4 regions of the Paenibacillus sp. R-74696 genome follow, and region 2 is predicted to be linked to each of the others. Evidence: riboswitches for the same ligand, from Rfam matches in the RefSeq annotation. Region 2 holds a riboswitch; each other region holds the start of a gene.
The links. Region 2 has a riboswitch for cyclic di-GMP ahead of ACSR9A_RS18065 (glycoside hydrolase family 26 protein). Riboswitches for the same ligand answer to the same signal wherever they lie in the genome.
Positions count from the first base shown of each region.

Region 1: linked by a shared signal. The riboswitch ahead of ACSR9A_RS01375 (methyl-accepting chemotaxis protein) and the one ahead of ACSR9A_RS18065 (glycoside hydrolase family 26 protein) in region 2 are both predicted to bind cyclic di-GMP.
Region 3: linked by a shared signal. The riboswitch ahead of ACSR9A_RS15380 (RNA polymerase sigma factor) and the one ahead of ACSR9A_RS18065 (glycoside hydrolase family 26 protein) in region 2 are both predicted to bind cyclic di-GMP.
Region 4: linked by a shared signal. The riboswitch ahead of ACSR9A_RS19105 (transglutaminase-like domain-containing protein) and the one ahead of ACSR9A_RS18065 (glycoside hydrolase family 26 protein) in region 2 are both predicted to bind cyclic di-GMP.

Region 1 covers NZ_JBPULM010000008.1:58,301-64,253, forward strand. The annotation lists gene ACSR9A_RS01375 (methyl-accepting chemotaxis protein) at 1-1,709, opposite strand, end outside; cyclic di-GMP riboswitch class I at 1,800-1,885, opposite strand; gene ACSR9A_RS01380 (M48 family metallopeptidase) at 2,158-2,814, opposite strand; gene ACSR9A_RS01385 (GNAT family N-acetyltransferase) at 2,818-3,294, opposite strand; gene ACSR9A_RS01390 (MarR family winged helix-turn-helix transcriptional regulator) at 3,480-3,935, shown strand; gene ACSR9A_RS01395 (MATE family efflux transporter) at 4,054-5,406, shown strand; gene ACSR9A_RS01400 (VWA domain-containing protein) at 5,509-5,953, opposite strand, start outside.
Region 2 covers NZ_JBPULM010000037.1:124,206-130,158, forward strand. The annotation lists gene ACSR9A_RS18055 (glycosyltransferase family 2 protein) at 1-315, shown strand, start outside; gene ACSR9A_RS18060 (mannosyltransferase family protein) at 319-1,578, shown strand; cyclic di-GMP riboswitch class I at 1,666-1,753, shown strand; cyclic di-GMP riboswitch class I at 1,834-1,921, shown strand; gene ACSR9A_RS18065 (glycoside hydrolase family 26 protein) at 2,007-2,954, shown strand; gene ACSR9A_RS18070 (glycosyltransferase) at 3,374-5,572, shown strand; gene ACSR9A_RS18075 (Wzz/FepE/Etk N-terminal domain-containing protein) at 5,639-5,953, shown strand, end outside.
Region 3 covers NZ_JBPULM010000031.1:59,700-65,652, forward strand. The annotation lists gene ACSR9A_RS15360 (transposase) at 1-531, opposite strand, end outside; gene ACSR9A_RS15365 (transposase) at 871-1,101, opposite strand; partial or broken gene ACSR9A_RS15370 (hypothetical protein) at 1,120-1,167, opposite strand; gene ACSR9A_RS15375 (transposase) at 1,183-1,476, opposite strand; cyclic di-GMP riboswitch class I at 1,877-1,974, shown strand; gene ACSR9A_RS15380 (RNA polymerase sigma factor) at 2,264-2,758, shown strand; gene ACSR9A_RS15385 (DUF5050 domain-containing protein) at 2,918-3,859, opposite strand; gene ACSR9A_RS15390 (hypothetical protein) at 3,912-4,958, opposite strand; gene ACSR9A_RS15395 (hypothetical protein) at 5,008-5,953, opposite strand, start outside.
Region 4 covers NZ_JBPULM010000039.1:64,248-70,200, forward strand. The annotation lists gene ACSR9A_RS19100 (SdrD B-like domain-containing protein) at 1-3,385, opposite strand, end outside; gene ACSR9A_RS19105 (transglutaminase-like domain-containing protein) at 3,644-4,456, opposite strand; cyclic di-GMP riboswitch class I at 4,470-4,555, opposite strand; gene ACSR9A_RS19110 (hypothetical protein) at 4,915-5,445, opposite strand; gene ACSR9A_RS19115 (response regulator) at 5,535-5,953, opposite strand, start outside.

The sequences.
Region 1 (5,953 bases), on a different contig from region 2:
TGGAATAAAACGCCAACCTTCCCCACTTGCTCCAAACCAAGCGCAACCTCACCTGTGCCTTTGTCCATTGTCCCCACTGCATGGGTAGTGTCAGCTTGTACCTGATGAATGAGATTCGCAATCTGATTGGAGGATTCTGTAGATTTCTCCGCAAGCTTGCGAATTTCTTCCGCCACTACCGCAAACCCTTTTCCATGAACTCCCGCTCTGACAGCCTCGATTGAAGCGTTGAGCGCCAGAATGTTTGTTTGGGAAGCAATTGATGTAATGACGGACGTAATGTCGCCAATCTCCTCCGAACGCTCGCCCAATTGCTTAATGACTGCTGCGGCTTCTTTAACCGTCTGTTGGATGGAGTCCATCTGATTGGCCAAGCCACCAACGGCTTCATTGCCTGTTTTTGCTCCTTGGGAAGCCTCTGCGGCTATGCCGGAGGTTTGATTGGATGTATTCAAAATGCCATATACCCCTTCACCAATTTCACCAATTAACCCCAAATTCCTTTCATATCCCATCATTTGGCCCTGCAATCCGACATTTGCTTGCTGAATATTGGTAGTGGTTTGCTGAACGGTAGATGATATTTGATCCAGATTGCCCAATAGATGCGACGATGAGCTGGCAACAATCTGTCCCTTATCCAAAATAGAAATGATCAGCCCTTGCAGATTTTCAAGCATCCCGTTAAAACTTCTGGAAAGCTCGCCGATTTCATCCTTCGTTTCAAATGTCAGCCTGGAGGACAAGTCGCCTTCGCTGGCGGAGAGCCCTTGCAGCTTTTCGTTCATGACGGAAAGCGGCTTTAACGTTTTGCGCATGACCGTATAGATGATTGCTGCGGAAACCAGAAGGCACACGATTGTTACAAAAATCGAAAACCGCAACAAGGCGTTGGCTTCAGCATAGGCTTCACTTTTGGGAACCAAAATCGCTATGCCCCAATCCATCATGCCAGATTTCCCATAAACGATCATATGCTCCGAGCCGTTAATGACGGCTTCAGCCAAACCCGCGTCGCCATTCGTGCTGTTCGTTACAATTTTATTTAGCGTCTCATTCTCGTAATCGGCCATATTTTTCTGTAGGGTCTCTTCGGGTTTTTCACTGGCCACAACCGTGCCATCCTTTGTATAAACAATCGCATGACCGCTTTGTCCCAATTTCACTTTGGAGATGAGATCAATCAAGTCCTGAATAGGCTGACCTCCATTGCCGACTCCAACAATATTTCCTTGGTCGTCCCTTACAGGAGTAGCTGTAAGCACAATTGGAGTTCCCTCCACCCCGGGAGACTTTGAGCCTACCGGATCAATGGTGACGGTCTCACCGTTGATCGCCCTTTGAAAATGCGGGTAATCCTTTACACTAACCGTTGCTCCCGGCAAATAAAGCGTGCCGTCAGGGGCAATAAATGCAAATTCGTCCGGGTTATCAGTGATCTCCGTCATTCGGTTGCTATAAGCGAGAATTTCAGGAATATCTCTGTTCCTCACGTCATCGGACTGACTTAATGCCTCGTATTTGGCCTGTGTGCCCTGAATCCAAATATCGATGTAGTTCTGAACAACAGTCAGCTGCTGCTCCGCCTGCTTCTTAAAGTTTGCCTCCAATGTCGTTTTGGCCTTATCATAGCCAAGGAAAGACACACAGCTTAGCGATACTGTCATTAATAGAGTGGTAATCAGGCTGCTTTTGATGGTTAGTTTCATGGTAATCACTCATTTTCCCTCATAAATTTTTGAATACGAAAAAAATCCGGGCCGAATAGACTGGATTTGCGTACACGTACCCCTTCCTTATTCGGCGACCCGGCTAGCATCGCGCTTAGCTCATTAGATCCGAAGCTCTGCGTCCCCACCTTTCAGCGAGTTCGCCTTTACAGAAAAGAATATCGGTAAAATGACACTGAACTTTTATAGTTACACATTAATTATTTATTAGAACTCTTTAAAACTTACATTTTTATCCAAAAAATACAGTACTGATGAGCCAATGAAGGTTTTTTTTGCAATCAACGGGGAAATTGAAGGATATAGAGGAGCTTGAAAAAGTAAGATTAGAGGGGTAACGATGAAACCAGGTCGGGGGCTGGGGCTGGGGCACCCCAGGCACTGCGGACTCGATAACCATTAGGACGTTCTCTTTGACTGCCAAGCTTTAGAGCGTCATGAAGCCGCCATACCTGGCCAAATACTGTTCTTTTTCTTTATAATCCGGCATAAGACTGCCTACGCGCCGCCAAAAGGATCGGTCATGATTCATATGAAACAGATGGCAAAGCTCATGGATAATGACGTAATCAATCACATCAATTGGAGCCATCGCCAAACGATAGTTAAAGGTTAAATGCTTGCTGGAGCTGCAGCTTCCCCACTTCGTCGTGGACTCTACGATCTCAACCGTTTTGGGCTTTATCCTCAGCTGCGCCTGATAAATAGGCAGACGTTCCCCTATTAATTTTTTGCAGCTTGAAAAATAAAACTTCTTGAGGTTTTTCCGAAGCTCCTCCTCAGTTAAGCCATCTGTATTGATTAATTCATGCAGCAAATGCTCTTTGCCAAGGTAGAGAAATTTCTCTGTATCTTGGTATTGCTTCGTTTGCGGCGCTTTAGTAGCCTCCGCAAGATGCTGCGTTTGCTGCAAAATCCATTTCCCATGCCGCTCGACAGCTCGTTTAATGACCTCTTCACTTGCCGCTTTCGGCGCTTTTACCGTAATGAAGCCTGATGGCTCGATTTGAATCGATATTTTCTTTTCACGATTGCCATATTGAACATGAAACGATATCGTTTGATTTTCAAATTCAATGTTCATCGGCTAGTTATAGGTCATCCAGGCTGTTGTGCCGAGCACTTCAAAGTCTTGCTTAAACCAGAAGTTGCGCGTTTTATCCAGTGTGTACACATACATTCTCTGTTTCGGATATTTCGCTTTAAGCCAGTTGATAAAGGATGCCGCTTGCCCTTTGCCTTCATATTCCTTCAGCACATCCAGCGCTTCTATAAAAACAAAATCCTTTTTATTTTTAATGTCGATATAAAAGTCCTTTTCCAAATATTTTTCGTCATCGCTAAAATAATCCTTTTCCGCTTTTTCGATGAGCTGCTTGCCGCTTGCATATTCCCAAATGACGCCATAGCCAACCATCGTCTCTTTGTCTTCAATCACATAAATGTTTTCCGGCAGCTCCGATGGGTCCTTCTTGCTCAATTCGCTTGCATGGTAGGTCGTCGTAATCTCGCCGAGTGCGTTCTGCATTTCTTTATCAAATGGTTTGGCTGTAATGCTAGACATGATTTTAATCTCCTTTTTGTCTGGAAGCTTATCTTCTAGTCGCTCTGACTCGTGACCGTTATCATACCATAATCGATGAATTAAAAAATAATAAAAACGATTTGACAACCGAAATCCATCACGATATATTTAATTAGACATCTAACTATTAGATTTCTAATTCATTTTAACAGAAGGTGATAAGCATGCAGCAAGACCGCAACCTGCAGCATAAATTTCGTATGATCGGACTAATGATGAAGCTCAACGTCAATAAGAAGTTAGAGGCGTACGGGCTAACGGTAGAGCAAGGGCATGCCATTCGGTATATTAATGAACATGAAGAAGGGGGACTTTCCCAGAAGGATCTAGAAATCACCTTTAACCGTAAAGGCTCCTCTATCAGCAGTCTGGTCAACAATTTGGAGAAGAAAGGCCTTATTGTTCGCAGGTCTGATCCGAAGGATGAGCGCCGCAACCTATTGCGTGCAACCCCAGCTGCGAAAGAGCTTCTTGGCTCATTCAATCAATATTTTGAAGATTTTGAACTTACGCTGCTGGAAGGCTTCACCGACGATGAAACCAACTTACTGTTCAGGTTCCTTGCACGCATCGAAGCCAATATCGATGAAGATACAGCGAACTCTTTTGAGCGTAGATAGTAATTTTCACAACTCTCGTAACCCCCTCCTACGCATGAAGGGAAGGGGTTATGATCCTTATATAGTTAGAACTCTAAGTAATTAACTACAAACCATACATGAGAAAGTGGTGACCCACATGGATGCTGAAAACCTCCATTATTTTGAAAAAGCACCGATTTATAAAGCTATCGCTCATTTCGCCGTTCCTATGATGCTCGGCATGTCGATGAGTGTTATTTACTCCATTCTTAACGCATATTTCCTTGGCACCCTGCACAATACCGAAATGCTAACGGCGCTAGCGCTTACCCTACCATTGTTCGCAGCTTTTATGGCGCTGGGTAATCTAATTGGCATAGGCGCAGGTACATTCATCTCCAGATTATTAGGTGAAAAAAGCTATGATGTGGTGAAGCATGTATCCTCCTTCTCCTTCTACACAAGTCTTGTCCTCGGTTTATTGTTGATGATTGTGGGACTACCACTTATTGACCAAATTGTTCATGGGCTCGGGGCAACGGCTAGCTCCTTCGCATTCACAAAAGACTATGTCACCATGATGCTCATTGGTTCGCCGTTTGTCGTCTTATTTTTCTCCTTGGAGAACATTGTCCGCTCCGAAGGGGCCGCAATGACCTCCATGATTGGGATGATTCTAAGCGTTATCGTTAATATTATTCTTGATGCAATCGTTATTTTTGTATTACACGGGGATGTGATGGGAGTTGCAGCAGCAACGGTCATTTCCAACGCAGCAGCAAGTATCTTTTTCGCTATCTATATAGGGAGAAAAAGCAAGTTCCTCAGCATATCGTTGAAATGGTTCAAAGCATCTAAAGAAATTACGAGTAACATTTTCAAAATTGGCACACCCGTATTTATTATGAGCATGTTCCTAGGTGCAATGGGACTGATTTTCAACCACTACCTTATTGAATATGGGAATCAAGCCGTTGCTGGATTTGGCATTTCATCACGACTGCTGCAATTTCCTGAAGTTATCCTGATGGGGCTATGTGAAGGGGTTGTACCACTCATCGCCTTTTCCTTCACGGCCAATAAGCTGCGGATGAAAAAAACGATCAGCTTTACGATTAAGATGGTTGCTGCTTTGGCTACGATCTTCGGTGTTATCGTGTATTTAACTTCGGATCATTTGATTGGCTTCTTCACGAACGATTCGCAATTAATTGAGTTAGGCAGCTATATTCTGCATGTCACATTTTTATCCTTGTTCATTTCGGGGACGACAACGCTCTTCACGGGCATTTTCCAAGCGACGGGTCAAGTAAAAGCGGCTTTCGTAATGGCCATCGTGCAAGGTGTGACGCTCATCCCTGTCTTGTATCTCGCTAATCGCATGAATGGCTTCCATGGTGTTGTCTGGTCGCTCGTTATAGCGGATGCTGTTGCCTTCCTCGTCGGGGCGCTCATGCTTTATGTGCTGCGTAATAAACTCCAGCCGGATTTAGAGCAATTGGCGCAATAAATATATTTTCTATACTGAACGGGTTTTCAGACACGCCCTAATCAAAAAAAGACACGGAAGTCCCCCTTCCGTATCTTTCAGCATCAAATAGAATAAGCTTTCTTACAAAGTCCCCATCCGCTTCGCCAGCTCCGACAAATCCTGCCCCTTCAGTGCGCCTTCCACTAGGGTAGGGAGCAACGCGGGCGTGCAGGCAAAACACGGCGTGCCATCGCGGGACAGCTGTTTCGCAAGTCCTTCGTCATAGAACGGCTGGCCTTTGTCCGACAAAGCCAACAGGCACATCGTGCGCACACCCGATTCCCGCATTTCACGCATTCGGCGTATAAGCCCGGACTGATTGCCGCCTTCATACAGATCCGAGATGATAATGAACAGCGTTTTCTTCGGCTCTTCAATAAATTGCTCACAATATTTGACCGACTTATGAATATCCGTACCGCCGCCAAGCTGAATGCCGAACAGCATATCAACGGGATCGTTAGCACATTGCTCAGTCAAATCCACAACCTCGGTATCAAACACCACTACTCTAGTATTTAGAGCC
Region 2 (5,953 bases):
TCCTTCAGCGTTTCTCCTATCCGCGCAGTATCGGTTGTCGGCTTTTTCATGTCGGTCATGAGCCTTTTGTTCGCCCTTTATGTATTCGTACGGCATTTGCAGGGCAACACGGTATCCGGCTGGAGCTCGATGATTCTTTCGATTTGGTTCATTGGCGGCATTCAGCTGCTATGCATTGGACTAATTGGCGAATATATCGGCAAAATTTACATTGAAACGAAGAAAAGGCCGAAATACTTCGTTGAAACAGAGCTGCATAACGTTGCATTGGCGGAGCCGAAAACGAAAACGCAGCAATTACAAGAGACGAGGTGACGAATGGAATCGCTGCTGCTTAAAGCAAAATCGAACACACAAGTTTTGATCTTCCTGCTTTCCTTGTTTGTCATCACGAGAATATTGCTTTATTTTGCAGGCTTTCTCGGCATGAATCTGTTTCCGAACTATCAAGTACCGCCAGACTATACGGTCGTACAGGGGCATGATTTCACATCGAGCCAGCTCTCGATCCAGACGGATATTTCACAGCTGAAGAAGCCGAGCTTTGAGGATTTAAGGAAATTTGACAGCGTATGGTATTTGGGTATTGCCGAAAATGGCTACGATACGTATAACATCAATGAACCGCATCCTAGTGCAAATTGGGTGTTTTTCCCTTTATACCCTTTGTTAGTCTTCCTGGTGGAGTCTATTTCTAAATATGATTCGACGGTCGTGGGATCGGTTTTATCGAATTTGTTTTTGCTCGTATCGCTCTTATATTTTTATGGCATTTGTTTGAAAAGAGGGCTGAAACAGGAGCACGCCCAAGTTGCGGTGCTGCTGCTGCTTGTTTTTCCGACCGCCATCTTCTATGCCGTGCCTTATACCGAGAGCCTGTTCCTCATGCTGTCGCTTATAACCGTATATTATGCGATGCAAAAGCGATATTTTCTCGCGTTTCTGTTCGGGGGCTTGTCCGCTGTGACGCGCAATCTGGGCTTCGTCAACTTGTTTTTCGTTGTGGGGACGCTGTTGATTGAACACAGGCTGTACCGTTTCAAGTGGAAGGACGCAAAATATTTAGGTTATGCTGTTATTTCAGCACTGCCGCTGGCTGGTTATCTATTGTATATGAAATGGCTCACGGGCGATTTGCTGGCTCCGATTACGGAGCAAAGCATCAACTGGTATCGCAAGACGGTTGCTCCATTTTCAAACTACATTCATTTTATCCAAAAACCTTATTTCTCAGGAAATGGTGGCTGGGAAAATGGCCTGCTTGCCTTTATCATTGCTAATGCCGTCCTCGTCATTTTTGCTGCCTTTCTTATTATGCGCTGGAAAGATATTCGCCGTAATGCACATGAATGGCTGTTTTTTGCATATGGTCTGCTGCTTATGCTCATTCCGTTCGCCAGCGCCGAATTTTTGCAAAGCATTCCACGCTATGTCATGGTCGCGTTCCCCTTCTATATTTATTTTGCGGATGTGCTGAAAAATAATAAGCCGCTGCAAATGTTTTATTTCATGATGTTTTTCCTGCTTCATATTGTGTACGCGATCTGCTACTTTAATGGATATTTTTTCGTTGTATAATTTATGAAAAAATAATTTGACGAAATTTGCGATCAAGGTGTACAATAACACCATATTACATTAGCTCATACTTTATACCTATTACGTTTAACGAAAAGGCAAACTCAGGGAAACCTGATGTGCGCAAAGCTACAGGGGCTTCATTCCTAACGGAATATGCTCGCCAGCTGCCGAATTCAACATCGCTTCTTCCTTTATTAATCAAGGTAGACTTTGTTCTTTCGGGAGCAGGGACTATCTTTTTTTATTGCTTCAAACACGAAAAGGCAAACTCAGGGAAACCTGATGTGCGCAAAGCTATAGGGGCTTCATTCCTACGGGAATATGCTCGCCAGCTGCCGAAGCCCAACATAGCCTCCTTTGCCTGATGAAGGTGTGGCGTGTTCTTCGGACCACGTACCATCATTCGCTCGGGGGAGGAACTTACAATGAAAAAGACAAAATTCGCACTTACACTCCTTATGCTCGCTTCGACATTACTCTGGGCACTCCCTGTTAGCGCACAAACGAACTTTTACAATGGAGCATGGATCGGCACTTGGCCGAACCAAAGCTTGAACAACATTGCTGCCTACGAGCAACTGATCGGTGGACACCAAGATGTTGTACATACTTTTGTCAATTCGAATCAAGGGATCAATGAGTGGAAGGGTTTTATGGACTATGTAAATAGTAATGGTTCGATTAACCTACTTACCCTTGAATTTAAAAATAAAAATTACAAAGAATATTCGACTGCTGATATCAATAGAGGCGTAGTAGACGCTTACCTGAAACAAACAGCTAAACAATTGATGAACTGGCAGGCGGCTAATAAAAACCCTGAAATCTGGCTGCGCCTTTTCCACGAAGGCAACGGCAACTGGTACGGCTGGGGCGTTGGCGACAGCACAGTGAACACGAACGAAACCTACAAAGCGGCATTCCAACGTGTCGTTACCATTTTCAAGGAGCAAGGCGCAACAAACATCAAATTCATGTACAACGTAAACGCTGAAAATGTTGGCAAAAACGCTTCGTTTACAGCTATGTACCCAGGCGATGCCTATGTGGACATGCTTTCGATCGATGGCTACAATTTTGGAACGAAAGAATCGTGGAGCTCGTGGAGAACGTTTAACGATGTATTCTATGCTTCTTACCAAGCGCTGACAAGCATGTCGAGCAAGCCAATCATCATCGCTGAAACAGGCACAACCGAAAGCGGCGGCAGCAAAAAAGAATGGGTTATTGACGCTATGAACCAAGTGCAATCGCCAGCGTACAGCCAAATCAAAGGTTTGATCTGGTTCAATGAAAACAAAGAACTGGACTGGCATATCGATTCGTCGGCTGATAGCCTGAGCGCTTACCAAACGCTGCAAAAAACACTTTAATAGATTTGGGCGGTAGTAAAGGCCTAGGCCTAACCTCTTCTTTAAATCACTAGTTGATATAGTACCAAATAGGTATTCTGAAAAAACTCTAATTTCGCGTAAACCGCGTAAAATTAGAGTTTTTTCGCTTTTTTTCTACACATTTGCATAGAAGATTAAGATGTTAAGAATAAAAATTAACTTTTAAAGGGGCAAGGATTGTGATAAGATAACTTTGAATTTGAGCCTTAGCCGCCAAAAATATCATATTTCCGGCCAATTTAACAAATATCGACAGCGAGAATAGACAGTATAGTCAATCCATGTTGTAGATTAGTCAGAAAAGGAATGGAATTATGGCGAATAAATAGAGCGCAAAGGATTGGGGTTATTTGAAAACAAAAGCTAGGTACATATTAACAACGGTATCCATTGCTATCATGATCGTGTATCTAGTATGGAGACTTGTACAAACACTCCCATCTGGCTGGTCATTAATTTTTGGATCTTTGTTATTATTTTTTGAAATCATTTCTATTTTTCAATCCGTTTTATTCCACATTCTTCTGCTAAAACCCACTGAAAGAAAGCCTGCGCCATTACCTGACAACCTTTATTCTGTGGATGTTACAATCGCTACCTACAATGAACCGCCATCCTTGGTTAGAAAAACCATCCTTGCCTGTAAAAATTTGAATTATCCGGAGCATTTATTAAATATTTGGGTATGTGATGACGGAAAACGAGCGGAAATGAGAGAAGTAGCCGAAGGCTTAGGCGTTCATTATCTCGATCGTCCCGGAAACGAGCATGCTAAAGCGGGTAATTTGAATCATGCGCTGACGAAAATGAAGGGCGATTTGCTCCTCACGTTGGATGCAGACATGATGCCAAAACCGGATTTTTTACAGCGAACGGTAGGTTTTTTTGCAAAAAATGAAAAGCTTGCTTACGTACAAACGCCCCAAGTTTTTTACAATGAAGATATTTTCCAATACAACTACTACCAAGGGCGTAATATTCCGAACGAGCAGGATATGTTTATGCGGCTTGTTCAGTCGGGAAGAGACCGTTTTAATGCTGTTATTTATGTGGGCAGCAACTGTATTTTTCGGCGCAGCGCTATTGATCATATTGGCGGTTTCGTTATTGGCACGATCACGGAGGATTTGGCTACGGGGATGAAGCTTCAATCCAATGGGTTTGATTCTTATTGCTTGAATGAGGTGCTGGCACTAGGCCTAACGTCTGAGTCCATATCCGATCAAATTAAACAGCGGGCCCGCTGGGCTAGGGGCACGATACAAACGACGAGGATGTCCAATCCGCTTGAGGCAAAGGGCTTATCGTTGATGCAGCGGCTGCTTTATTTCTCCAACCTGCTTTACTGGTACTTTGGCGTTACACGCTTTATGTACATACTGTCACCTATGCTCTTCTTGACCTTTGGCGTGGCTATTCTTGAAACAAGCTTGCAACAGCTGCTTATCTTCTGGCTGCCTTATTTCTTGTTCTCGATTACTGTAGTGCCTTACTTAACGAATAAGAAGCTCAATGTGTTTTGGAACAACGTTTACGAGACGGCCATGACGCCAACGCTATTCCTCGCAGCCCTTCAGGAAACCATCTTCCGCAAGGCTATCCCCTTTGAGGTGACGCCGAAAGGCATTTATCAGAACAAAACGTCCATTAATTATCGCTATATGATGCCGTTGTTCGTTCTGCTTGTGCTATCCGTTGTGCTGATGGCGATAAATGTGGGGCGTATTGCGGGTGCGGGCGAAAATGAATTGCAGTCCATGCTCATTAATTTGTTCTGGCTTGGTTATAACGGAGTGTTTCTTATTCTCGCGCTGCTGCTCGGTTTTGAACGCCCACGCATGCGGGAGTCGGAGCGCTTCGCCAAGGAGCTGCCGCTCACGCTTCGTTATATGGAAGATGAAGAGCTGAAGATGGAAAACGTCAAGACGCTGGATATTAGTGAGACAGGCTGCCGTATTTATACGGATACGATATTGCCGCTCCCGGATCGCATGGAGCTGGACATTCCATTATCACAGGACGCTATACGCGTGACAGCTGAGAAAATATTTTATGATAAGCATGGCTCCGGATTCCAGGTAGGCTTCAAGCTTCATTGGAGCAACATTGATGATGAGCGCAAATGGCTTGCTGAAGTATACGGCAATGCGGATGAGTTCGTTAAGGGCGTTTTTCAGGCGGGCGTATGGACTTCCGTAACCAGTTATATTTCTAATTTCAAGTACACCTATAAATCGATAAATCGCAAGTCTCCGCGAGTTAGGCTGAAGCGCCGTGCTTCGATTTTGGTCGATCAAGAGGACCGTTACCGGACGCAGCTGCTTGATATTAGCTACACGGGCTGCCGAATTGAGCTCCCGCAGAAGGCGGCGATGCATGAAGGCAAGAAGGTCAGGCTGCAAATTATCGGCTCAGCGTTCGAGGCAAACGGGCGTCTCATCCGCGTGGGATGGGCTAGGCGCAATAAGATGACGGCGGCCATTGTTTTCGATGAAGCTTTTGATTTAAGCCTGCTGCTGGGGGAGTCCAGCAGCATACCGCCAAGCAAGGAGCTTCGTTCAGGCATTGTGCCAGCAGAAGCGAACTCCAAGTCATAGTAGGGCGAACGTGAATGAAAGCCAAGCTATGACGGCGAATGATTGTTTTGCAAGGGGATGAGAGATTTGGAAATACACAGAATTGTTAAGCTGATCATCCGCAGATTGCCGTTTGTCATTATTCCGGCACTGCTGCTGTCAGCCGCAGTGGGCTATGTGAAGATGCAAAGTCCTCCGTCTTATAAGGCAACGGCTGAAGTTGTAATTACCTCACAAGAGACGAGCGATAATTTTACTTCGATTCAAGGCAGTCTCAAGCTGATGGATACGTATAATGTTATTTTGAAAAATCCACTGATTTTGGAGCAGGTAATTGCGGCGCTTGGCCTGCCTTACAGCACAGATCAACTGGCTGCCAAAGTTAGCGCGAAAAGCGTCGAG
Region 3 (5,953 bases), on a different contig from region 2:
TGCTTTTAACTCTTCCCAAATCGTATTCCAGTGAACCTGGCGATTTCCCTTTGCTTTGCTGCATGCGGGCTTGAAGGGGCAGTTGCTGCAATCTTCACATTCATACAGCTTGAAGCTTTGTTCCAAACCAGAAGCATTCTTTTTTGTTTGGTATTTCTTAAAGCGAACGTAGCGGCCATTCGGGCATACAAAGCGGTCATCGTGCTCTTCATACGTCCAGTTCGAGGCGTGCCGGATGTCCTTTTGGTAACGACGCGTTTTTTCTTTCATATAGGTGCCGTAAGGAATGAGAAAATCAAAGCTCGGCTCTTTTTCCTGGCCCATCGCATACAAGTAGTTCGCTTCACTGCCATAGCCTGCATCGGCAATCACGGTTTTGGGTATAGGCAAAGAAGACGCCGCCAACTTTTCCATATGTGGAATGAAGCAGCGCGTATCCGTAGGTCGCTGATGAAGACTGTAAAACAAAACGAATTGGTTTTCCGTGGCCATTTGCACATTGTAGCCCGGTTTCAGTTGGCCATTTTTCATGTGATCTTCCTTCATCCGCATAAATGTGGCGTCCGGATCGGTTTTGGAGTAGCTATTGCGCTCGCCAAGGCAGGCTTTCTGCTGCTCATACCTCGCGAGCCTAGGAAGAAAATCCTCCCGAATCTGCTTCAGTGGATGCTTTCAGGCACGACGCGCTTTACGTAAGGCTTTCCTCCCTTCGCTGTCGTTTGCCCCAGCGATCTGTTCGGTTACGTTTGCCACTTTTTCTTCCAGTACGACAGCTGCTTCTTCGAGCTGACCCGAAAGCCCATCTGGATTCGCTGCTACGTACTCGCGAGCTTCTTGCTGCGTGAGGGTATGAATATGGGCAAGGGTCTCCTACACCTTCTCTTTCAGCTTTGCTTCAAAGCGCAGTGTGGATTTTTTCCACACGAACGAATACTTGTTAGCATCGGCTTCGATCTTCGTGCCATCTAAAAAGTACTGCTCCATCGTAATGTAGTTGCCTTCGATGAGCTTTTGAATCATCGTTTCAAACAACTCGTCCATGCATGCTTTCATACGCACGCCGCGAAATTCATTCAAGGTGCGGAAGTCCGGCTGCTGCATCGCCGACAGCCACATCGCTGGGAGGTTTTCGCGCAGCAGCTTCTCAATCCCTCGGCAGGAGTAAATCTTTTGCGAGTAGCCTTAGAGGATCGCCTTAAGCATCATTTTAGGATGGTAAGAGCTGCAGCCCCCACCAACATAGTGAGTAAACAACTGCTCGTCCGGGAGCGCTTCGATCATCTCATCAATGACACGCCCCACATGGTGGGCAGGGATAAATAACTCCAGATCCAAGATCATCTGAGCCTGCTTGTTGTCGTAGGGCTTGAAGGTAGGGGCCAGCTTTCGTTTCGACACCCCTTTTTCTTCAATATCCTCTAGAGGAAGTGAAAGCTGCATGGTATACTGTTCGGTAGTAGTCATCAGATTACGCAAAAAAATCGCCCTTTCTGTAGTGGTTGTGTGGTAACTCCCATTCTACAAGATTTGGCGATTTTTTTTTTGCTTATTTTTTACATGTCACGAAAATGGGGGGCCAGAAATCACTTTTCACTGACTTTCTGGACAGCCCCGCTTTTTTTGTGCGGAATACTATAGGTTGTGTTTATTGGGCAGAAAAATAATCCAATCAGGTGACGATAGGTTCGTTTTCTGAGGAATAGGTACGGGTGAGACACTTCAAACATGAGGGAGTCTTCATTTTTTCTTAATTGGTTTTAATGAACTGTTTTTATAAAAAGTTAATTATTTAACTTAAATTTCAAATAAATGAAAGGGTTGTATCCGATATAAGACTATAGGGATGAAAATGAGAAAATAGGATAGGAATCTTGGTTAGAATAAAAAGTAAATCTTTACGAAAGTCGAGGACGCAAAGCTGTGGGTCTAATTCATCGGTAGGAGAAACGATGTCATGACAGTCGGGCCGCTGGAGGGACCAAGGCTCCGCGTAGCTAGGATACTTGCGTATGGCGAAATAAGAGAACATAGCCACCATAAAATTATAAGCGGTGAATTCTCAAAACCTATTAGACCAAAAACAACAGAATTAGATTATGTACCAACACAATATATAACTGGATGGTTTAAAGACACAATCTATTCGTAGGCAACCCCGTGTGAAAATCAGTTATTTGTGGCTTTACCCGATTTTTTTAGTTTACCAACTCATTGTGTAACAGAAAATAAATACGATTGATCTCTACTGGGGGATTGTGATGAGATGGGTTTGAATGATCTTCAGAAACGAGTCATTGAAGAACTATACTTCGAGATGTTCAATTCTTTGTTAGCATATGCGCAAAGCGCATTGAAGGACCGAAGGTTAGCTGAAGAATCTGTACAGGATACATTTAGAATAGCATGTAATAAAGTTGGCCATATAATAACCAGCCCCAATCCAAGAGGCTGGTTATTAAATACACTGAAATATGTTATAAAGAATATGATTCGAAGCCGAGCCTCTTTAAGCAGCCTAGTAGTATCATCTTTGGTTTACGAAAACATCTTCTTGGGAGATACAAATTCGCATAATGTCGATCTGTTATACTCAGAACTAATGGATGCCGATGATTATAATTTGCTGAAAAAGGTAGTCATAGAGAAATATACTATGTTTGAGGCGGCACAGGAGCTTGGCATATCGGTAGAGGCTTGTAAAAAACGAGTTCAAAGAGCTAAAAATAAGCTGAAAAAGCTTCTTGAAAATGAGGCTTAATTTTATCCTAAATTTCGAAAGTAAGTATTCAAAATCATTAAAAGAATACGCTACCAAAGTAGTGCTTTATGGTGTTAAACAATGGCTCTTGATAGTATCAGTAGATTGTGTTTTCAAATGGACGAAGTACATGTTTAGTTTTACTGATTAGCTAGTGGCTTACTCTAATGGATAAACCTTAGTGGGTTCATGTTTTTGTTCAGTTATGCTGTATAAGGATTTAAATTGATCAAAATAGTATAAAGTATTGTTAAAGACTTGGAAATTGGTGACTCCCGGTATTTCTATATTAAGATGTCCGTCAGGAAATGAAAAAGACTGTAATAATCCAGATCTATTCAACGTTACGATTTCGTTATTTCCAAATACTTGGACAAACGAATAGTCACCATCTTTTAAGACAGAAAGTTTTTTAGTATTTATATTATATAAATAAATTCGATTGTCTTCAGAAGAATTTATGAATATAAGGGCATTATCTTTTTTTCTGTATGTTAAAGAATTTAACTGTATGTCGGAAAGTAGCTTTTGTTTGTTTTTCCCATCAAGATTGATTGAATAAAGGTTATTACCGTCACTGTAAAATATGCCATTGTCATGTAAGGTGAATTCCTCTACTGGTTCTTCAGCAAGCATCTTAAGTTCTGAATTTTTAATGTTAATTTTATAAAGATTTCCTCCACGTAGATTGGTGGCATATATCCAATCTTCGAAAACAACAAAGGGGTAGTAACTCATCTTTGATATCTGTCTCAAGAACTTACCGTCCAATGAGCGGACAACAAGTCCTCTTTTGTTTTCTTTGCTATTGAATGCATTATAATACAAGTATCCATTGACTACGTTGACATATCCAAACTCGGCAACAATATCCTGTAGTACTATAGAATTTCCGGTTTGTTTGCGTATTTCTATGACATCATTCTCTAAAGGAATATATATGTACTCGTCTGTGCTTGCCATTAGACCTCCTTGGTTTACATTGTCAGAAGTATTGCCGAACATTGCTGTAAAATCTTCCGTGTAGAAATCAGACTTCTGGCACCCTAATAATGAAAAAGATGCAACGATGACCAAAATTATACACATTATTTTTTTCAAAGTATCCTCTCCTTATCTATTATTTTGTTTTAGTGCAATATATATCATTTGTTTAAGATGTCTTATGCAAAAAATATATGAGTAGTGGGATAAGCGTGATGTAGATTAACAGTATTATAGTGTATTGTTCAACGATTAATGAACTGTTCGAAACAATTAATAACGATGTTTCAGTATACAATTTTATAAAATTTCCAGAAATCAAAGTTGCCGCCTTGTCAAGCTTATCTAGCGTGGTTGCAATAACCGTAAATGCCACAAAAGTTAAGCCATTGATAGAATACGCTAATCTACTGTTTTTAGAAAGTGAGGACAACAATAGCACTAGACAAGACATAAATACAGTATTTAGCATACCAATTATATAAAACTTGGTTAGAAACATGCCTATGCTATCATTTGTCAACACCGCACTGATGATGCTCCGGTAGGGACTGCTTACTGATCCAAAATCGGATAAGGTAAAAGTTATTAATAGATCGCAAATATAACCAATGTTGAATATTAACGTACTGACTCCTATTGTCAAAGCCAGTTTGTTTTTAAAGATTTTACCCCATCCCATCCCTGTAGCTCTAATTATAGACTGCATGCCTGTTTCGCGTTCTATACTAAAGATCGAGGAGAAGACTAGAATAATAATAATCGGTATAAAGTTCACTTCGTTCAGTTTAACGAAAAGCTGATAACCTAATACATTCACTATATCAGGTAAATTATTTGAAGCGTAGACCGATCTGAGTTTATTGAAATCAGGAGGCATGTTAAAGACGTAACTAGATTCTGTTTGAGCCACTTTTTGTACAATCTCGTAGTATTCTCGTTCTTTTAATTGCTCCAACACAGTATCAATTGCTTCTACTTCAGCACTATATTGGCTGAAATTCCCTCTAACTGCACTTAGTTCTTTTTCTACAATATTAATGTCGTGCTCTAGCGCGTAAGTAAGATAGTTGGAGTAAGTTTGTCTCCATTCTTTATCATGATCATTGTAATATGCAGTGGCTACTACTCCCTTGAACATCAACATAATAAGCAAACTAAGCAACAAAAATACAAGTGGAATTTTTCTAAGCTCAAAAAGCAGCAATTTGGTCATGATCATACCCCCTCGTATAGTAAGGCGTGCAGATGGTCGCATTCTTTTGTTAAGAAGAAACTACCATTCGCGAGATACGACGATTAGAAGTAATAATAATAGTAGAAATAAAAAGAGAGAATAATAAAATACAGGTGAATAAAATGGTTGTGTTATTAATAAGTTTAGAAAAAACTACAGAATATTCATCCAGCGCAACGAAGGTATTGTGTGAATAAAGATTTAGTAGATTGTATTGAAAAAAGATATTGTAAGGGTACGTAATTTGCACAAGTTCACTTATCAAAACAGATAATCCCACCAAAGATATCGAAGCGATCATGGAATAGGCCATTTTTCGGCAAAGCAAAGATATAAATGTAACAATCACAGCAATAAAAACATAAAAAACAGTTTTATAAGTTATTAGTAACAATATATAATCTATGACTGTTCCATTAAACAATGAATTACTCATATTTCCAATTGCTTGAACCGGCTGCAATAATGAGTGGAAATTTGTTGTATGAACAATTAGCATAGATAAGTTGATTATTATTGAGATAGCCGAACACAGCAACGCAACAAAGAAGGAACAAAGAATCTTATGTATACCGATTCTAATATGGCTGATAGGCATGCTGAATAACAACAAATGCCTGCTTTGCTCGTAGTCACTACAAAATACGGTTGAAAGTACCATTATAATTGTGAAGAGAAACATCCAATCTGTTGCGTAACTTTCCAAAAAAGAATTTACAGCACGCATATCATAGAACTCTACTTTTTGCAGGTTTTCACTTTTTTCCATTAAGAGACTCCAGTACTCCGTGTTACTGTTCGACCTTTCCATATTTCGGGCAATATTTCCCCGCATCTGAACATTTTTATCTTCCACCTGACTTAATTCGCGATAAGAGCTAATTAGGGTCGAAAGTATCAGCATGTCATCATATACGGTATTTCCATACTCGCCTTTTCCATTAAGAAATTTTTGAGATTTTTCCCATAATTCC
Region 4 (5,953 bases), on a different contig from region 2:
GGTATGAGTCGCCCGTAGGTGATGCTGTTTCGATTAGTCCCAAATCGATTGTCGGAATTTTACCAGCTGTACCTAAGCTGATCGTATCCGTACGATATGGCGTATAACCGTCTACAGTAGCGCCTTTCGTTACCAGATTGGAGTCATTGTCATTCGTATGGCTCGGATCTGCTCCATTCACATTTGCAGTCGTTGGCATGTAGCGATCCGGCAGCACAAACTCTACGAAATAATTGCCTGCCTCAAGTCCCTGGAACAAATAATAACCTGGACTTCCGTTGTAATGATAGCCCGTCTTGCTTGACTTGAACGGCGTCGTTTCACCCGCTTTGTATAGATTTACGGTAATACCGTTAATACCTGCACCTTGACCGCTATCGCCCGGATATTCTTCATCCTGCGTGCCATCGCGGTTGCTGTCGAACCAGACAAAATTTCCAATTTCGCCAAGCGGTACATGCTCGTTGTTCGGATGAATCAGGAAGCCGACCTTGTTAGGCGCTGTTGGAAGCATTTTGCTGCCTTCATCATTGCCTGCACCGATTTCAGTTGCTTGAATCGCAAAAGAGTTCCAAGCTACTTCATTGGTCGGTGCTCCCACAGGGGCATCCATTTTCCAATCCAATACGATATAGTCGCCTGGCGCAAGTCCAGCTGATCCATCACTGCCTACAATGTTCGACAGCTGGAAGTATAGCGACTTGATGTCTGTCAAATCATCCTTCTGATAATTGCCTTGTTCGATCCAGCCTTGCTTGCTGTCATTCACATTCGTGAAATTGACAACCTGCTCCTGATTAACCGACTTGCTGTAATAGGTGGACAGCGTGTAGTTCACCGTTCTGCTTCCCGCTGCCGCGGAAGATGTAAAGGTTTTATTGCCGGAAGAAAGTACTTCCGCCAGGTTAGGCTGCCACTGCGTGCCCCTTGCTTCATAAGGCGAACCACTGTTGACGCGCAGCGCATTATCGCCTACATGCGGCAAAATATCCAGCACATCAATGACGCCAAGTCTCGTATTCCCGCTATTGCGTACCGCCAAACGATAATCTGCTGTTCCGCCTTCATACGTTACGCTGTAACGCGGATACTCAGTGTATTCAATATCGCCATCATAATCGAATGGCTGTACGGGAAGAGCCGGTATTCCGTCATACGTAGCATCATCTGATGCCCGGAAAATTGGCTCCAGATCGCCTTGATTCCATTTTGTCGACTGTACGAGCGACGCTTTGCGTACCGTTACATTCGCAGAGGCATGAACAAAAAATTCATCCGTTCCCGCTGTTGGATCAAAGCCAATGACTGTATCTTTAATCGTATTGTTGCGTGTTTGCCATGCTGGCAGATTTTGCGGCTTATCCTGTGCGGAGTCCCCTGTATGCCAGAACTCTGTATTAGGATCGCTTGTTGTAATATACATATCGTTCGTGTAGGTTGTACCTTGAGGCGTACCCGCACGAACCTCGCCTTTATAGCTGATTTCAAAGCTTGTGCCTGGAGCAAAAGAGGTGCCGTCGGACCATGACCATTTGACAAGAGTCCGTCCAGTACCGTTCCAGTTTTTATCAACAAGCTCTAGCTGTGGAGCACTTGCTCCAGCAGGCGTGCCCGTAAACGTAAACGAGGCTGCCAGCGCCGCAGCAGGATCGGCTATTTTAGGATTGAGGTAATAATCAAAGCTTGTTGGCAATAAATCATAGACAACTGGATTAACATAAGGTCCCGTTGCTTTAATATCATTGCGAACCGTTAAAGTGAACGGCACCGTACTGAGTGGACGGAAATTTCCCGTTCCAATCGCTTTATTTGCAACAAGCCATGGCTTCTCATTGTTGATGTTGAAATCTGCTTGAGCCGTTTTTTGAGGCTTGTTATCCCATTGACCCGGAATGGTAACACTCAGTGCCTGATAATCCAGAGACACTTGATTCGTTACTTGATCGCCGTGAACGACAGGAGCATTCGTACCGTTAGCAAAGTCTCTAACTGTTCCTGTAACTTCAATGCCGCCAATTGTACCGCCTGGAGCCAAAGTGCTGAACGACCACTCCAGTGCAGCCAAATATTCGCCAGCATTCAGCACAATGCGGTTCGTACCAGCTGTCGTGCTCACTGCAATTGTGCCGTTAGGCGCAAGACTGCCGCTATACGCATGCCAAGTTTCAGTCACGCCATCGCTAGTTTTATAACGAAGCTGGGATGTGAAAACATTTGGCATTTTAATGCTGCTGTAGTCCATTTCCGCAGGCAGAACATCTGTCAGTACCAGGTTCGATAAAGACGTATTTACATTCGTCCCTGTATTGCTGATGCCGCCGATGTTGAACTTCTGGGTTTGGCCATGCCAGCGATATTGGTAAACGCGCGACTTGGTTAAACCGGAAACGCCAGATACCGGCTCTCCGAATTTAGTTGTCACATCAGCGTCAGGATCAGTGACCGCCCCGTCTCCCTCGAGCGTATAGCCGCTCAAAATTTCAACGTTGTTTTTGCGCTCCAGCGGTGTTCCTGTCGGATGACCATACCCTAAATCATCAGGGTAAGTGACCGATACCTTCGCTTCGAAAGATTGTCCAGAAGCCAGCTCAATGTTCGACCAAGTGATCGTACGAGCCGTTGAATCATAGACGCCACTTTCTGTTGAGCTCACATATACGGCATCTGGCGGCAGCGTATCGACTAACGTCGCATATTTCAAGCTGCCAGGATTCGTATTGCCCGCTTCGCCTTTAATGCCTACCGTATACTCAACCGCTCCGCCAATAATTGGAACTCCGCCGCCAAATCCAGTGTCTTGGCTTTTGTAAGCCCACCATTTGTCATAGGTTGAGGCAGTAGGTGTCGCCGTCGGTGTTGCTGTAGGCGTTGGTGTTGCAACCGGATTCGGATCCGCATTAATTGAAACAGGCGCCGATGCCGTCGTGCTTTCTGCCGAATCAACGAGTGTAATCGTCGCTGTATTCGTCGTAGGCACAACCGAGCTTGAGCCAGTCGGCTTCGCTTTCACGGGAATTTCCAGCTTTACCGAAGTACCGGAAGGCAGTGGATGTGCATTAACGGTTAGCGTTTGGCCGTTTTTCGTATCCCAGCCTCCATCCTCCCAGCCATCCACAATTTCAAATTGTGCCGGTACGGTATCAACAATCGTTACGTTCTTACCAACATGAGTCGCGCCATCCGCCTGATACAAGATGGTATACTTGAAGGTATCGCCTACATTAACGGTGCTCACACTAGCTGTCTTTGTAAAAGTCAGTCCTGTAATCGGACCTGCTGCCTGTATTGGAGCTGCGAATGGCTGGAATGCGGCTTGCAGCAGCAAAACGAGCAGCATGATCCAGGAAATCTTTTGCCTGATCGCTCTCTGTCTACTTGCGGGCATCTTATCAATCCTCTCTTTTTCTCTATCTTGTCTAGTTGTTCTATTGTTGTGATTACCTCACGAAAGCCAAGTCTTTCTCCATCCTCTCCCTCCTTACATTCAAATAAGAAAATTATATCTAGCCCAACTGTACAAAAACTTTACAAGCATCCCCTTCATTCGACAGCCTAAATAACAGCAAAAAAAGCTCCGTCCATCCCTTGAAGGATAGACGAAGCTTCTGTACGTGCCTATTGATTTATATATGCTTAGATCCGTTTAATAGACTTTAGCAGCTGTATAACGCGAGCTGTCTTTAATCATTTTGCCCGCTTTCTTGCTGTTCTTCATGCCAGCATCAAGCGTCGTATCGATCGTGATCCATTTGCCGTCCAAATATACTTCATTCCAAGCATGATAGTTCGATACATCGGACGCTTTGCCCGTCACCATCTTGGCCGGAATGTCCAAGCTGCGAAGCATGCCCGCCATTAATGCAGCATAACCGTAGCAAATGTCTTTCTGCGAACTAAACGTACGATCGATTTGAGGCAAATAATCGTTGGTCACCTTAGCTGCAAGCTGATGATCATAAGAAATATTCGCCACAATATATTTGTAAATTGCCGTTACCTTCTCGGTATCCGTCTTTTTACCCTTAGTCAGCTCCAATGCTTTCTTGACCGCTTTGCTGTTGCTGCTCCAATCGATATTTTGAATGGAGTTTAAGTAAACGAGGCTGCTGTCACTCAAATTCAAGGTAACTTTGCCTGTTTGAACTGCTCTATATTTATTGGTTCCACTGACGTTCTCCAATAATGTAATCGTATAGTCTCCATTGCCCAGTTGAAGCGCGAACCACTCTTCTGTCTGGTTTGCCCGGAGCGCATACGTATAATTTTTGCCGTCTTTGGCTACAACCAGCCTTGTATCTACGCCCGACTTGACCTCATAACGAATACCGATGCTTCCTTTATCCACATTGGATTCATCGAGCCAGCTTGTCCCAGCTGCTGCCACTTGAGCAGTTGCTTGCGGGAACACGGACAGTATCAATGCAAGCAAAATCATAACCGTTAAACTTTTGCGCATAAAAAAAACTCCCTTCGGTGGCTAGGCTGCCATCTAAATAATAGAGAAGGCCCTTTAGCTTTGCGTCCCTGCCTTTCGACAGGTTTGCCGTTATCGTGTAAAGTTTTGTAAGTGGTGTTAGGTAGAAGAACTACCTTATATTAAACTATGATTATCTCTAGTATATACCCATTATTTGCAACAAACAATACGTTAAACCTTTTTTATTTCCAGGCTGAGGCTTGTATTTTATGGCCTCTCTTCATCCATCTCCGCTTTAACCGTTTCATAAAAGGTTCTTCTTTCCGCTCTTTAAGCATGCCCTTTACATCCCTTAGCAGGAGCATATACCGCATTTCATCCTCATGCTTCAAGCTTTGAAACTCTTTCAAATGTTCAGCGCCCATCCCACTTCAGCTCCATCATGCGTTTTATCAATCCTTTTTCGGCTGATAAAATTCTGATACCCGAACCAGCGTTTAGCTGCTTTTGACCGTGTAAAATTTTTGGAATCTCCAAAACTTTCTCGGTCCTGTCGACAAATAAAGCCAAGCAAAAAAATCACGAATACCGTCATCCACGATTCCCTCATTGTACTGATAAAGCTGCCGCTGATAGTTCAGGCGACATATTTCTACCCCATCCCACCAAAAAGAGAACGTGTTTCGCTTGTCGTCATGCTCCAGAGCAATCATAAATTTCCCTTCCGAAAGCTGAAAATATTGCTTGTCATAGAAAAACAAAGGCCCCTCAGAAGTAGCTGTAATTCCAATAAAATGACCTCGATGATGGGTATAAAAGCCTCGAACGATCGTGTAATCGGTCATTTGATTTAAATTCAGCTGTCGTAGGTGCTGGGCTCCCTCGCTTATACAGCAAGCCAGCTCAGGATAGCGAAAATGGCGAATGACGTTTATTTGCCGTTTCTCGGTTATCATCATCTTCTTCAACCATTCCTTTGAACATGCTATTTTTTGAAAATGAAGCCCGTAAAGCTTGTCCGTCTTCATTTTCACCTGCTCCTCCATTATAAATAAGGCAACTCTACAATTTCTCGACAAAATCCCTGTTTAATCTCGGAAAATTTACAAAATAGCCCCTACAACGCGCTAACACTGCTTTTCCACTCTTTATACCATTCTGTAATGTACGCGCTTGGCTGCTCGTTCAATTCTTCTATCAGCGCGGCGGTTAAAACATTGTACTGCTGATTAACCATAAGATGATTTCCTTTGGACGCATACAGCTGCATTAAGGCAAAATAAGCCTCTTCCGCTTGCGCATGCTCCTCGATAATCCGAATATATCCGGCAATCGCTTTATCCAACTGACCATGCTCGACATGCCATTCTTCCAATCGATAGGAAGTATTCAGCCATAACCGTTTCAGCCGCTGGCGCTCGCTCTCCGCCCACCAATAATCATAATCCTTTAAATAATCGCCTCTATAAAGATTCATAGCCTCTTCGTATTCCGCAAGCGTTGCAGCCGCTAGCGGCGGTGCGGCGGCAATGCCCC